Linked DNA regions of Exiguobacterium sibiricum 7-3. The protein of the gene in region 2 interacts with the protein of the main gene of each other region in a pairwise test. Links are inferred from orthologs where the notes say so. Each region holds a gene or a part of one and is shown on either strand. Other genes may lie near its edges.

Evidence for each region.
Region 1: the proteins of dnaA (region 2) and P402_RS0107260 interact in binary tests that used the Escherichia coli proteins (3 or more experiments, as listed by UniProt). The link is inferred for Exiguobacterium sibiricum 7-3 from one-to-one orthologs.
Region 3: the proteins of dnaA (region 2) and nadE interact in binary tests that used the Escherichia coli proteins (3 or more experiments, as listed by UniProt). The link is inferred for Exiguobacterium sibiricum 7-3 from one-to-one orthologs.

The regions. Positions count from the first base shown.
Region 1 is NZ_KK211190.1:1,254,493-1,257,381, reverse strand. It holds P402_RS0107260 (HU family DNA-binding protein), read right to left. Parts: upstream 1,637-2,889; coding sequence 1,364-1,636; downstream 1-1,363. Other genes in the region: P402_RS0107245 (NAD(P)H-dependent glycerol-3-phosphate dehydrogenase), read right to left, coding at 2,669-2,889; P402_RS16845 (DUF2768 domain-containing protein), read right to left, coding at 2,453-2,629; P402_RS0107255 (hypothetical protein), read right to left, coding at 1,722-2,456; P402_RS0107265 (heptaprenyl diphosphate synthase component 1), read right to left, coding at 643-1,221; P402_RS0107270 (demethylmenaquinone methyltransferase), read right to left, coding at 1-620.
Region 2 is NZ_KK211190.1:6,390-10,812, forward strand. What follows is about bases 1,624-4,423. They hold dnaA (chromosomal replication initiator protein DnaA), read right to left. Parts: upstream 3,821-4,423; coding sequence 2,426-3,820; downstream 1,624-2,425. Other genes in these bases: dnaN (DNA polymerase III subunit beta), read right to left, coding at 1,624-2,239. Also shown: DNA replication/repair protein RecF, read right to left, coding at 1-742; S4 domain-containing protein YaaA, read right to left, coding at 744-965; more of dnaN, read right to left, coding at 1,106-1,623. UniProt on the Escherichia coli protein: Plays an essential in the initiation and regulation of chromosomal replication. Binds in an ATP-dependent fashion to the origin of replication (oriC) to initiate formation of the DNA replication initiation complex once per cell cycle.
Region 3 is NZ_KK211190.1:1,035,246-1,038,226, reverse strand. It holds nadE (ammonia-dependent NAD(+) synthetase), read right to left. Parts: upstream 1,909-2,981; coding sequence 1,093-1,908; downstream 1-1,092. Other genes in the region: P402_RS0106140 (hypothetical protein), read right to left, coding at 2,500-2,712; P402_RS0106145 (BsuPI-related putative proteinase inhibitor), read right to left, coding at 1,944-2,408; P402_RS0106155 (FAD-dependent oxidoreductase), read right to left, coding at 1-986. UniProt on the Escherichia coli protein: Catalyzes the ATP-dependent amidation of deamido-NAD to form NAD. Uses ammonia as a nitrogen source.

The DNA.
Region 1 (2,889 bases), 1.2 Mb from region 2 along the record:
TGCTTCAGCTCGACACGATCTAAAAAGACTTCGGTCGACTCTTGCAGCCAATTGTATTGATCATAGGATTTCGCAAACAAACGACCGACTTGCGGCATGATTTTTCCGAAATAAAGGGAGTAGGCTTCTTTAAATAACGGGGCTGTCGGCTGGCTCGTCTCGAGACAAACGACCGTCCCGCCAGGTTTTAAGACCCGATGCATTTCTTTAATGACTTGCAGGTAGTCCGGAACGTTTCGGAGTCCAAAGCCAATCGTCACATAATCAAAAGAATGATCACCAAACGGAAGATCCATCGCGTTTCCATGAATCAACTCGACATTTTTCATTTCAAGCGCTTCAACTTTTTCCACGCCGACTTTCAGCATGTTTTCAGAAAAATCAAGTCCTTTAATCACACCGGTCGGACCGGCTGCTTTCGCGAGTTGAATCGTCCAGTCGGCGGTTCCACAACATAAGTCGAGACACTTCGCGCCTGGAAACACATTCATCCGCCGCATCGTTTCTTTTCTCCACAATTTATGAAGGCGGAAGCTGATAATGGAATTCATTTGATCATAATTACTTGAAATCGATTGAAACACTTCATATACTTTTTTCTCTTTTTCTTGTGTCTGCACGCAGTTCACCCTTTCGAAGATATTACGCTACTGCCATCTGTTCTAGATGTGATAATAATAGTTGTTGAGCACTTGCCTGTAAGCTTTGTGCCCGTTGGCGGATTAAACGCTGTCCGTCCTCCGTCAACCAGTCTCTTCCGCTAATCGTTGCTAATCCTTGAACCAATCCGAATTCTGCCTTTAACCAGAGCAAGACATACTCTTCGGTTGAATCGTAGTTTTCCTCATGAAGAGCACATTTTGCTTCGTTCACATGCTGAACGGTCCGCCCGAGTGTTACGAGTGCCGTTTGGGGAAGATACGCCAATTCTTCAAAGAAATAGCTCGAAAACAAATCTCCCGCCAAAACCAGCAATTGTCGTTCTTTCGAACCTCTTTTGGTCTCTCCGACACGTTCGTGTAACAGTAGCGCCACTTGTGCATAGTGCACACCTTTGACAAGTGATTGCCAAGCCAACGTTTCATTTTGGGCGACATCGATCAACCAACTGATTTGTTCACGATTGATGGAAGGGAAATCCACATGCCGAGCCAGTTGTGTTGTTTGTTTTGTAGTGAGTGCGGTGACCATTTCTTCCACGATCAGCTCTTGATGATTCATGCTTTTACCCCCCGATCTCCAGTGCCATCTCGTTGATGGATTTTCTTCTTTTTTAATATACCATAATCAATCCGTTTTCTCGTCTCTCAATGTCCACAAAAAAAGCCGTCCGAGGATTTCCTCGAACGACTATGTAGCCGAATTACTTAACCGCATCTTTCAATGCTTTACCTGGTTTGAAAGCCGGTACTTTGCTTGCTGGGATTTCGATATCTTCTTTTGTACGTGGGTTGCGACCTTTACGAGCTGCGCGTTCACGGACTTCGAAGTTACCAAAGCCAATCAATTGGACTTTCTCTCCAGACTGAAGTGTCTCAGTGATCGATTCGAATGTTGATTCTACAACTTTCGTCACGTCTTTTTTAGTCAGACCTGATTTTTCGACAACTGCTTGAATGAGTTCAGTTTTGTTCATTACGTTCACCCCCTCCCAATCACTTCTTCGAGGCTAATCATACCTTATAAACGTTGATATTACAACATTTTCGTTAGAATCCCTATTAATTTTCTGATTCTTCGATCGATTCTTCAGAAAACACAGGTTCGCCTTTTTTGTTGATTGTGTAGCTTTGAGAGTATGCAGGAACAAAAGGTTGCTCATCGTAAAGCAAATGCCGAATATCTTGGCCGACTTTCGGCTTTTTCTTCGCAGTTTCGACCGCTTTTTTGAGTTCAGGCAAATAGTTGATAAACAACTGACCTTGTCCATCGACATAGATGGACAGTTTTTCATCCGAATACGGACTCGGCACTTTTGGTTCCTCTTTAATAAACAGCTTCTTATAATCAAGTGTAAACTGATTTTTTCCAATCGAACCTTTGAAGGGATACTTGTCATTTTTCTTACGGTACGTATCAATCCGAACTTGCAGCTTTTGAAGTTCTTCCGCCACAAGCAAATCCATCAATTTGACGGTCGGTTTTTTTTCGACATCGACGAGTAGATAAATGAATGTACCACCGCCTTCAAAACTGTTCGGAGGCGGGTCACTCATATATCGCGGAATCAGACGTCCGAGCTCGATTTGATAGCGTTCCATTAATGGCGTATTTGCTTCTCGTGTTTTAATCGGCAAAACCCCAGTATCTTTTTGATAGGCGTCTACTGCATTTTGTACCGTCCGAATCTGTTCTGGATAAGGAACCCGATTCGACGGTTTTTGACTATCCGGAAATAAACAGCCGGATAACAACATTACGGGGATCAGCATGAAGACAACTAGAAGTTTTTTCATGCGCTCGGACCTGCCATGACGATAAAGACCATGATGATCGATGCGACGATAAAACAAAGAAAAGCAATGGTCGACATCAAAAATTGCCAACCTCCGGATAATTTCGTCCGACTGATCGTGACCAATAAGACACTGATGGCAAACAGACCAATCCCGGCGAACGAAATCCACATTTTTAGTAATCCAGGACTCAAGGTTTCCACCCCACTCCGTTAATCTTTCATCGTAAACAGATGTTCAATCTCATTTTTCTGCGGACGGCGCATCAACTTCTGTACTTCTTCGGCCGGAGTATGTCCGTCAAATAAGACATGGTAAAGCGCTGTCGTGATTGGTAACTCACATTGTTTTGTTTCTGCTAAATCGTAAGCGGCTTGCGTCGCCCGGACACCTTCGACGACCATTCCCATGTTTTCGAGAACGGTTTCGAGTT
Region 2 (4,423 bases):
CAAACTTCTGCATGTAAGAAGCAGTCATTCCTTCGACATCGAGCAAATCATTGCTAAATGTATCCGAACGGTAAATAAGGACGAGCTGTTCCTGTCCACGACTGATTCCTTCATGAATCGGACGTGCCCACTTTTCGAGCTGGGCAATGAAGTGATGACGGCGCTGAACGATTTTAACGGCAAGCGTAATCATCTGCTCCGTCAAGACATCGAGAAACGTTTCGTCCCCACCTTTAATCGATAACTGTTTCAGCAACGCATTCCGTTGTTTGAGAACTTTTAAATATTGACTGAGTTCATGTAGATAGACCGGACTGACCTGACCAATTTCCATATCCAAAAAACGACGTCTGATTTGTGGACTGCCTTTGACGATGTGTAAGTCTTCTGGTGCAAACAACACGATATTCAATGCGCCGACATAATCACTGAGCCGGCGCTGTTCGAGATGATTCAACTTCGCTTTTTTACCGCGACTCGAAATCGCGATTTCCTGCGAGTGAGATCCTCTTCTTTTATGAATCCGTCCTTCGACACGAGCTGTCTCGGCATCCCACTGAATCAATTCTTTGTCATGCGTCGTCCGGTGAGACTTCGCAAGGGCAAGAACATAGATGGCTTCCAGGAGATTCGTCTTCCCTTGCGCATTCTCCCCGATCAGCACATTCGTCTTTTCGGAAAAAGATAATTCCAACGACTCATAGTTGCGATAATGACTGAGCCGGACCGAATCTAGTCGCACGTTAGTTTCCCTCGTTCTTAATGATGAACTGACCGTAATCTTCTACGTCAATCACATCTCCATCCCGTAATTTACGACCACGTCGCTGATCGACTTCACCGTTGACAAGAATGGGTACCTCGGCGAGGAACGGTTTAGCTTGTCCACCGCTCGAGATGATATCAGAAAGTTTCAGGAACTGACCTAATGTGACATATTCTGTTGAAATCTTGATTTGATTCATGGTTTGACTCCTCCTACCTACATATTATAAATGACGTACTCTTTATTGTACTAAAAAACTTGCGATTTGGCAAAATGAACGAACGTATATACGGATTTCAAAAAAAGCCCAAGGAACGTAAAGGGTTCCTTGGGTATGAATCATGCTGTCCGGACTGGCAGGATCAGCTGCAGGACGTTGTCTTGGTCAACCGGGTGCAGGATGAATGGTCGGATCGAACCGGTGAACTGGATCTCGATATCCGTCGCATCGAGTGCCTTTAACGCATCCATCATGTATTTCGAGTTGAACGAGATTTTCAGCTCTTCTCCTTCAAGCGATAAGATACTGACTTGCTCCGACACTTTACCGACTTCCGGTGAGTGGGAAGAAATTTCAACTGCCGTCGTTCCTTCAGCTGCGAACTTGATGACGTTGTTACGGTCTTCCCGTGCAAGAAGTGATGCACGGTCAATCGCTTGAAGTAATTCCTTTGCATTCATGCGGACCGCAGTCCGGTACTCTTCCGGAATCAAACGTGATGTATCCGGATAGTTTCCGTCAAGCAGACGCGAGAAGAATAAGACATGTTTCATCTTAAACAGTATCTGTTGATTCGTAATCGTAATGTCGACGTGACCATCACTAAGTAATTTGGATAATTCGTTTAAGCTTTTTCCCGGTACGATGACGTTTTGGAACGAAATCTCATTGTCCGTCTCAAACTGAGCACGTCGTAAGGCAAGCCGGTGACTGTCCGTCGAGACGCATGTCAAGATGTCCTTATCCGCCGAGAAGTTAACACCCGTCAACACAGGACGCGTTTCCTGTACTGCGACGGCAAAGCTCGTTTGACGGATCATTGACCGTAACAGATCAGCTGGTAAACGGAACTGTTGTCCTCCGTCGACTTGCGGCAAGCGTGGGAATTCATCCGGATCGAGTCCGTTCAAATGAAACTCTGCCGTACCCGATTGAATCCGTGTCATGAAGTTTGGTGAAACTTCCAAGATCACTTCGTCTGTCGGTAACTTCTTGACGATATCCCCAAAGAAGCGGGCATTCAAGACGACACTGCCTGCACGATGAACCGTGACATATGAAGTGCCGTTCTCTTCTGCATAGATGGTCCGTTCGATTGAGATTTCCGTATCGCTTCCTGTCAGCGTCATACCATCTCCATGGGCTTCGAGTTTGATTCCCGTTAAGATCGGAATCGTTGTCCGGGATGAAACAGCTTTTGCTACATCTTGAATTGCTTGGATTAAAGTATCCCGTTGAATTGTAATATGCATATTGTCGTTAAGCTCCTCTCAAAATGGGCGTTACATCATCATAACATAATAATATATTTTTTTAATAATAGTATTAGGGGCTGTGGATAGTGTGGATAAGTCGGTGGATAACTTGGTATAGAGCCAAAACGCATGTGGATAACTTGTGGATAACTAGCCTCTTTTATCCACAGCTTATCCACAGGTTTACGAATGCTTCAATTCATGCTTGATTTGTTCAATGACTTTTCCTGTTTCTCCATCCGATTTGACGAGTGTACTGATTTTTTCATGTGCGTGAATGACGGTCGTGTGATCACGTCCCCCAAATTCCTCACCAATCTTCGGTAATGAGCTTTCTGTCATCTCCCGCGACAGGTACATGGCAATCTGACGGGGAAAAGCAATCGACTTCGTCCGTTTTTTAGCTTTTAAATCATCAAACGGAAGATTAAAGTGCTTACTGACTGATTCCTGAATATCACGAATCGTGACTTTTCGTGGTTCACTCGCAGGCATGATGTTATGCAACGCTTCAGCGGCAACATTCGGATCAATCGTCCGTCCGACCAGGTTGGCGTAAGCAATGACGCGGGTTAAGGCCCCTTCGAGTTCACGAATGTTCGTATCGATCTGGCTCGCGATGTAGAGCATGACTTCATTGGAAACATCCAGTTGTTCCGCATTCGCTTTTTTACGAAGGATGGCAATTCGTGTTTCAAGATCCGGTGGTGTGATGTCTGTAATCAAGCCCCACTCGAAACGGGAACGCAATCGGTCTTCAAGTGTCGGAATTTCTTTAGGTGGACGGTCACTTGAGATGATGATTTGTTTCTGATCGTTATGCAAGGCATTAAATGTGTGGAAAAATTCTTCCTGCGTTTGTTCTTTTCCGGCGAGGAACTGAATATCATCTATTAATAGAACATCGATGTTCCGGTATTTATTGCGGAACTGAACCGTTTTGTTATCCCGAATGGAGTTAATGAAGTCGTTCGTGAACTGTTCAGAGGAAACGTACGCGATTTTTGTCCCCAGTTTTTGATCCTGGACATATTGACCAATCGCATGCATTAAGTGCGTTTTCCCCAGCCCGACGCCACCGTAGATGAAAAGCGGATTGTAGGCTTTGGCTGGAGCTTCCGCTACAGCCAAAGAAGCAGCGTGTGCAAAACGATTCCCCGATCCGATGACAAACGTATCGAACGTATATTTTTCATTCAACTGTCCGAGTTCACTCATGACCAGTTCATCAGAGGACTTACGGGTCTTTTGTGTTTTAGTCTTCGGTGGTGCGACTTCAATCACTTCTTCTTCCTCATTTTGACGATCGAGCATATGTTTTGCTTGACCTTCCTCGATAAACTGAATATCAAGCCGGCTTCCAGTAACTTCTTCGACGGTATCTTCTAATAGAGATAAGTACTGACGTTCCAACCACGTAACGGTAAATGCCGCTGGTGCCGAGACGATTAAAGTCGTGCCGTTGAGTGTCACACCCTCGGTAGACTTTAACCACATGTCGTAACTCGCTTTTGGGGTACGTTGTTCTTCCTCGATTACAGATAATACATTGTGCCAAAGTTCGGCAGCGTTTTTCATAAATACCCCCCTTTTTCTATCATGATATAAAAAACTATACACAGCTTTATGCACAGGACAAGGTTAATGAAGAAACACGACTTATCCCCAGAACATAAAAACTGTGGATAACGTTATCCACAGGGGCTGATTTCTGTGTATAAAGTTATCCACAGGTTGTGTATAACTTGAAGAATCAAATTGTCTTACGTTCTTGTTATGCACAATTAGTGTACCAAATGAAATGAGGTCTGGCAATGCTTAGAACGATTTATCCACAAGTAAATCCACATATACACAGGCAGTTACCCACAGGCTGTGGACAGTGTGGATAAACTGTGGATAAGATGTGTATAACTTTTCGAAAGAGGAAGCGTTCAGAAAAAGTTATGCACAAAACAAAAAAAGTGAAAGCAAAAAATCCAAAAAACAAACCTTGACGCTGATTTTAAAAAATACTATTGTAGACAAAGTGATGAGTTATCCACGGAAAGTGTGGATAGTGTGGATAAGTCTGTGGATAGTTTGAAAAAGGTATGGATTGATTCGTTTTCCATTCCGTCCGATCGACAAATCGTATCGTATGATATGAAACCGACTGGGGAATCCTATTTTCACGAATCC
Region 3 (2,981 bases), 1.0 Mb from region 2 along the record:
AGATATGCAACGACTTGTAAGACCTGACCATTTTTTGGTGCGATACTCGGATCATAATGAGATAAATCAGTCACGAACAGTTGATGGGTGCGATCGTAAACGTATGAGAACGGTGTCTTGAGATATGGACTGATTCCGATATCGTAGACGAGAACTTCCACCGGTTCATATTGGGCAAAAGGTTCGATAAAGGATTGGACAGAAGCAGGCAATGCGAGTTTTCGCATATCACGGGGCGGAAGCGCCAAGACAACCCGGTCAACAGTCCATTCCGTTTTTTTCCGATCACGCAACCGGTACCCTTGTTCTTTTTCTTCAATCGCTGTGATTTTGGTTTTCCGATGAATCATCCCTCCCTGCTCCTGCAGGACACGTTCCAACTCATCGATCAGAACTTGCCATCCGCCGGCGATATACGAAACCGGTTTTCGTGTCCGAAAGAGTTTACGGTAATAGTCAAAATAGACGACTGACGGAATGTTTTCAGGTTCGGTCGTAAAGAAATTACTGGAGGCCAAATCAAGCATCAGGCGGGACACATCTTCCTCGACTTTTTCTTGGACCAACCATTGACCAATCGACAACTCCGGCACTCCCTTTTCAAGACGGAGAACCGTTTTCACAACTTCCCATGTAAAACGAAGTTTATCCGCTCCTCCAATCACTTCTGTTTTTAAGAGACCAATTGCATTGGCCGGAGCAGCAGTTAAATGACCGGAAAATTCATATTTTGCTTTCGTCGAAGAAAAGTCCAGCCAGGTAATCTCTAATTTCAAACTTTTAATGATCGTCTTTAGCACGGAATGATCCCGTCCATATACTGCATGCGCCCCGTAGTTAAACGTATACCCTTTGATGATTTGTGAGGTCGCTCTTCCGCCTAACATCGCTGCATCATACAGCTGAACACGTTTCCCTTGTTTCGCAAGCAAGGCCGCGGCTGATAATCCCGCTAGTCCACCGCCGATGACTGCTATCGATTCCATGCCCTTACCTCCCGTCCGACTCTCTTCATGATTTGTTCTGGTTCTTTTCCCGATTTTCAGACAAAAAAAACGACAGCTGTTTTAGCTGTCGCCTGCAAAAGATTGTTTATTTCCACCAAGTATCCAGTGGTGAGACCGGCATATGGTGTTTATGTCCCACCCGTTTGTACTGACCTTCCAGTTTAGCCTGGCTTTCATCGGAAATCGTTTTACCTTCTAAATAATCATCAATTTCATTGTATGTCATGCCTAGCGCTTGTTCGTCTGGTAACCCCGGTTGGTTGTCTTCTAAGTCGGCTGTCGGAACCTTTTCAATCAATCCTTCAGGTGCCTGTAATTCGCGCAATAATTGTTTTCCTTGACGCTTATTCAGTCCGGTCAACGGCGTTAAATCACACGCTCCGTCGCCGTGTTTCGTGTAAAAACCGGTTACGAATTCAGCTGCATGATCTGTTCCCACGACTAAACAACCGTAGTGGGCTGCTATATCATACTGCACCTTCATTCGTTCCCGTGCTTTTGTATTCCCTTTACTAAAATCGGACAATACGTCTCCCGTTGCTTGTTCAAAAGAAGCCATGGAAGCAGCAACTGCCGGCTTGATGTCCACGCGTAAAGCATGATCCGGACGGATGAATGACAGGGCAAGCTGGGCATCTGATTCGTCTTGTTGTTGACCGTATGGTAGTCGAACAGCATAAAACTGATACTCTCGATTTGTCTCACTGCGTAACTCTTCGACAGCGAATTGACAGAGACGACCGGCTAATGATGAGTCTTGTCCTCCTGAAATACCAAGAACAAGTCCTTTTGCTCCTGTATGCACAAGATAGTCTTTTAAAAATTGAACTCGTTGTTTGATTTCTTCTTCAGCGACGATGACTGGCTTGACCCCAGTCACTTGAATGATCTCCTGTTGCATAAAACCGTCACACTCCTTCAGCTTTTTATCATTGTTTAATTCGAGATTTCACTTTGAGCTTTCCTGTTGGAAGCCGAGGCTCCCTTTACCTGACGGATGGTCATCGCCTCAACTTGAGCCGGTTGACTGGAAGCTGGAAGCTCGATTTTTACTTCGTAACGTTTTGTCTCCAATCCTTTGAACCGCTCTTGTTCGATTGCTTGCGTAAATACCTGCTCTTGCGAAAAAGTATAGAGTACTTTTTGATCCGCATCCTTGATTTTTAATTCGAATCGCTGGGATGTCGGGAATGTCAGGGTCAACGCTTGTTCATTTGGATTTTTTAATTTTACGACAGCTAAGACGACGTTTGGTTCTAATTGTTTTCCGGACACCTTGATTTCAATCGGTTGTTCCGTGTCATCGCCTTGTGTCGTCGATTTCTTTTGTTCCTGCTGGTTACATCCAGCCAACATCAAGGTCAGTACACATAAACAGGATAACCGGATGATCCATTTCAAAACAACGCCCCCTCTCTTCTCTCCTGTCAATTTTAGCACAAAAAAGAGACAGGATAAGGTTCTCCCTCATCCTGCCTCTTTGATTCATCGATTAAGCAACCGGAATGGTCACTGTCATTTTTGATGTAGAAAACAATTGTTCAATCCCCGTCACGAACAATTCATCACAAATGGCATCCGTTGCCGTTGCAGGTGCCACAAGCGTAATTGTGCGGCTATCCATTGTTTCAATCGTTACGAACACACCTGAAGCCGTACGTTCTTTGTATCCTACCGCCAGATCTGTTTCAGCAAAAAGTATCATATCCCCGAATCTCCTTTGTTATGTCAGATGTCAGTCAAACCAGAATAGCTGTTTGAAATCGAATCAGTTATTGTGATTTCACTTTATCAAAACAGGAAAAACATCGGAAAATTCTCGTTCGACATTTCGTGTCAAAACTTTATACCAAAAAATACAACCATTTATTGGAATGTCAAAATAGTTGGTTCATACACCTTTAAAATGGCGTTTTATCAACACATTTCAAAATCATTTCAAAATCATTACAAGATAATATTCATATTTTCCCA